DNA from 2 places in the Janthinobacterium sp. PSPC3-1 genome. Region 1 is predicted to be linked to the other one. Evidence: riboswitches for the same ligand, from Rfam matches in the RefSeq annotation. Region 1 holds a riboswitch; the other holds the start of a gene.
What was found. Region 1 has a riboswitch for glycine ahead of gcvT (glycine cleavage system aminomethyltransferase GcvT). Riboswitches for the same ligand answer to the same signal wherever they lie in the genome.
Positions count from the first base shown of each region.

Region 2: another riboswitch for glycine. It lies ahead of ACP7B7_RS27360 (D-amino acid dehydrogenase); the one in region 1 lies ahead of gcvT (glycine cleavage system aminomethyltransferase GcvT).

Region 1 covers NZ_JAFCTQ010000007.1:185,921-188,309, reverse strand. Annotated here, with positions in the region: gene ACP7B7_RS10515 (hypothetical protein) at 1-221, shown strand, start outside; gene ACP7B7_RS10510 (ATP-dependent Clp protease proteolytic subunit) at 307-867, opposite strand; glycine riboswitch at 1,069-1,155, shown strand; glycine riboswitch at 1,182-1,288, shown strand; gene gcvT (glycine cleavage system aminomethyltransferase GcvT) at 1,379-2,389, shown strand, end outside.
Region 2 covers NZ_JAFCTQ010000043.1:3,096-5,484, forward strand. Annotated here, with positions in the region: gene ACP7B7_RS27355 (MBL fold metallo-hydrolase) at 1-146, shown strand, start outside; gene ACP7B7_RS27360 (D-amino acid dehydrogenase) at 202-1,416, opposite strand; glycine riboswitch at 1,574-1,664, opposite strand; gene ACP7B7_RS27365 (Lrp/AsnC ligand binding domain-containing protein) at 1,726-1,917, opposite strand; gene ACP7B7_RS27370 (zincin-like metallopeptidase domain-containing protein) at 2,171-2,389, opposite strand, start outside.

The DNA of each region.
Region 1 (2,389 bases):
TGAACTCGAATCAAAAAGGCGATCAAGGCAACAAGCAATCCGCTAGCGCCCCCGCTAGCGGAAACAAGCAGTCGGGCAGCCCCAGCCAGGGCAGCAAACAGGGCGGCACCCACGAGCAGCACGTGGAAGCAGGCCGCCAAAGCCATAAAAACGATGGCAACAAGCAGTCGGGCAGCAGCGACAGCAAACAGTCGGGCAGCGGCAGCAAAAGCGGCAAATAATCACTTTCCCTAAGCTGCTTTGGCGGCGGGGATCGCATGCAACAGGGCCTGATCCGGCGTGCCGGACCAGGCCCTTTTCACAGCGTCAGATATTCGTCAGGCGCTTGCCCTTGGGAATTTCGAAATCGCGGATCGCCTCGACCATGCCCACTTCGCGCGCCTGCTCGGCCGTCAGGTGCAGGTCGGAATAGGCATGCACCAGCCACTGGTCCTCGCTCAGCGCCACATGGCCGCGCAGGATGCGCTCGGTGCGCTGGTCGTCGGCGCGCAAGCCTTCGACGATGATGCTGAGCGCGTCGGGCCGCGCACCGGGCGAGGCGGTGGCATGCGACTTGTGCACCATGAAGCGCGCCGTATCGCTGGCATAGCGCTGCTGGCCCGACAAAAACAGGGTGACGGCGATCGAGGCGACGGCGCCCGTGTTGTACGTCACGAGCTTGATCGGCAATTTGCTCAGAAAGTTGTATAGGCAGATGCCGTCGCTGACATAGCCGCCATTCGATTGGATCAGGATATGCGCGGTGGTCAGCTTGTCTTCGGTCATGTCGGCCACCGCATTGAAGACGCGGCGCACCATGTCGCTGTTGACGTCGCCGGACAAGGTAAACCAGCCGTGCTGTTCGATGCTGTTATGGGTTTCGCTCATGGCAATCACTCTTCGAAAGGACGGTGATGATGGTATTGAGCATAGCAAATTTCCGTGCCCGCCGCCGTCTTCCTGAACCCGCGCGCAACACTTCCACGCAGATACTTACACCCAGGAAATATCAGGCCGCAAGCCCTGTTTTGGTGCATGCCGGCTGGGTGTTTACAGATTGACAGAAAACCCCTGCTGGCATATATTCCCACCACTTGATCGGGAGAGGGCAAACTCGCGTTGCCGCCGAAGGGGCACTACCCAAAAACTCTCAGGCAAAAGGACCGATCAGGCGAGGCGCAACGATGGCAATGGCCATGCTGCGGCTCAACTCTGGAGAGCGACCGCGGCACTGCCGGCGGTCCACCGAAGGGGCGCACGGAGCTTTTTTCTCCGTAATCTCTCAGGTACCAAGGACAGGGGGGTGAATGTTCACGCTGGAAAGCCGTGTCGGCCAGGCCATGCTGTGTGCTGTTAACTGTACCGTTAACTCCCCTTTCACCTTCGTCCCGAGGAATCAATGACGCTCAACGCAACCCCACTCAACAACGCCCACCGTGCCAGCGGCGCCCGCATGGTCGATTTCGGCGGCTGGGACATGCCTGTCAACTATGGTTCGCAAATCGAAGAACATCACGCCGTGCGCAGCGACGCCGGCATGTTCGACGTGTCGCACATGTGCGTGGTCGATATCGAAGGCCCGAACGTGCGCGCCTTTTTGCGCGGCCTGCTGGCCAACAATGTCGACAAGCTGCAGGTGGCAGGCAAGGCGCTGTACTCGTGCATGCTGAATGCCGAAGGCACCGTCATCGATGACCTGATCGTCTACTTCTTCAACGAAAGCTGGTTCCGCCTGGTGGTCAACGCCGGTACGGCCGAAAAGGACGTGGCCTGGATGCAGCAGCAAAACACCGCCACCAACAGCGGCCTGACGATCACCGAGCGCCGCAGCGCGAACAATCCGATGGCGCTGGTCGCCGTGCAGGGCCCGAACGCGCGCGCCAGGGTATGGCAGGTACTGCCGGAAACGCAAGCAGCCTCCGAAGCGATCAAGCCCTTCAACGCCGTCATCGTCAAGGACACGCCATTTGGCGAAGTGATGCTGGCGCGTACCGGCTACACGGGCGAAGACGGTTTTGAAATCGGCGTGGCGGCAAGCCAGGTCGAAGCGCTGTGGAACGCGCTGGCGGCTGCCGGCGTGAAGCCGGCCGGCCTCGGCGCGCGCGATACCCTGCGCCTGGAAGCGGGCATGAATCTGTACGGCCAGGACATGGACGAAAGCGTCAATCCGCTCGACGCCGGCCTGGCCTGGACCATCGACCTGGTCAGCGAGCGCGACTTTATCGGCAAATCCGCTTTGGTCGCCAAAGGCCAGAACGCGCAATTCGTCGGCCTGATCCTGCGTGAAAAAGGCGGCGTGCTGCGCGCCCATCAAAAAGTCATCGTGGCTGGCAATGAAGCCGCCGGCGAGATCACCAGCGGTACTTTCAGCCCATCGATGCAGGAAGCGATCGCGCTGGCGCGCGTGCCG
Region 2 (2,389 bases), on a different contig from region 1:
TCGCGATGCGGCGTGCACGTGACGCCAGGCTGAGAATGCCCGCCCTCATGTTGCCCGCCGTGCAGGTGAATATATGTGCGGGCCGCTTGCCCGAGCCCGATGGAAACGGCGTGCGCTATCTGCGTATCCCGCTCAACACCATGTAATCTTTGCTGACCAGGTTCAGGCTGCCAGCAGCATCCAGCCTGAACCTTCGTCATGTCACGACTTGGAGATGGTCTCGGCGATGATCTCGGCGGTGGCAGCCGACAGGGTCCAGCCCAAGTGGCCATGCCCGGTGTTATAGAACACCGTGGGCAGGCGGCCCTTGCCAACGCGCGGCATCATGTCCGGCATCATGGGGCGCAGCCCGGCCCACGGCGTGACCGTGCGTGTATTCACGCCCGGGAACAGCTGGTTGACCCAGTCGACCAGCGGCTTGATGCGATCGGCACGGATATCGCGGTTGATGCCGTTGAATTCCGCCGTGCCGGCCACCCGGAAACGGTCCACGCCCAGGCGGCTCGTGACTAGCTTGGTCTGATCATCGAGCAGGCTGACATTGGGCGCCGCAGCCTGGCTTGCCTTGTCGTTCAGGTGCACGGTGATCGAGTAGCCCTTGACCGGATAGATATTGACCCGGTCGCCGAGACTGGCCGCAATATCGCGACTGGCCACGCCGGCGCAGACCACCACGGCGTCGACATCGAGACTGCCAGGCACGCCCTCGCGCAGCATGTCGATGTGCACACCACGTGCATCGGCCTTCACTTTCAGCACCGCCGCATCCGTGTACACGCGCACGCCCAGGCGTTGCGCCGCTGCGGCCAGGCCATTCGTAAAGCGGTGGATGTCACCGGTGGAATCGCTCTCGGTAAAATAGCCGCCATAATAGTCGCCGTTCAGCGTGGGCTCGATGGCACGCATTTCTTCCGGAGTGACAGCGCGACGTGGCAAACCGCCTTCGGCCAGCATGCGAGACACCTTGCCCGCGTTGTCGAAGCCGACTCGGTCGCGGTAGATGTGCAGGATGCCTTCGCGTTTATGGTCGAAGTCGATACCTTCGTGTGCCGCCCACTGATACAAATGTTCGCGCGCCGCAATCGCCAATCGCGCAGTAGCCACCGTGTTGCGCTCGTAGTGCGGAATGTTGGCGATAAACTCCGCGAACCAGGACAGCTTGTGCCAGCTGGGACGCGGATTGAACAACAGCGGCGCGTCGCTCTTCAGCATCCACTTGAGTCCCTTGAAGATGGTGGAGCGATGGTTCCACACTTCGGCATTGGATGCCGACAGTTGTCCGCCGTTGGCGAAAGAAGTTTCCATGCCGGGATAGCGGTGGCGGTCGAGCAGGGTGACCTGGAAGCCGCGTTGCACCAGGGCGTAAGCGGTCGTGACGCCGGTAATGCCGGCGCCGATAATGGCAACAGTTTTCATGAGATCGGATTCTGCACGTCAAAGGGAATGGCCGCTGTGCGAAATGCGCGGCGGCACCCCCTCTGTACTGGACCTGAGAGATTCACGCGGCGATCCGCGCTTGCTCCTCCGGTGTGCCGGGCGACGTAACCAGCGCCGACAACTCTTCAGAGTGTGTTGTGCGATACCGGTCCTTTTGCCTGAGAGATTCCGGGGCGGTTGCTCCTTCGGCGCTGTGCGGGATGCAGAGACTCTCCCGATATCGAAGGCCAGCATAGTCTACATATGTAGCGATCGTCAACGCAAAACTGCGCGATTTGCAAACGTTACTTAGTCGGCGAACTGGATCCGTTTCTTGCTCGCCGCTGGACCGAGAACATGGTCGAGCGGCAGCACGTTGCTTTGCTTGATGCGCGTTGGCGTAGTGCTCGACTTGACGTTGTCCACGCCGGGGATACCTAGCAGGTCGCGGCTGATGAAATCCGACAGCGCGCGCAAATCGGCTGCGGCGATGCGCAGCAGGTAATGTTAGAAGTAGTAACCTGCTTGCAGGTTTATCCTGTGCGCGTGGCCCCGACGCTCAATGGAAAGAGATGCCTAGCCGCTGAAATCCGACGAAATATACAGATGATGCTTGCTCACCATGTAGATGGCTGCGCGTACCGCCAACATGCGGGATCAGCGGCGCGGCAATAATTGGCAAGGCATCCATATAAGACCTCCGGTTCATGATTTCATGGCTTTTTTCACCGTCCGAAATGCGGGTCTAACGCTGTCACTGCGGCCCTGACCTAGCCAGACGGCGCTGCAACGGCTCCCGCGCGAGCGACAGCGTATCCCGGTTGGTACTTGCCTGCAGGCTCTCAATCGCGGACTGCACCACGGGCAGCACCTGCCGCTCCAGCCCTTCCATGCCCAAGCGGCTCTTGCAGGCCAGGTCGTTGAAGTCGGTGCATCCTTTAGGATCGGCCGCCTGCTCGCCCGGCGCGAAAAT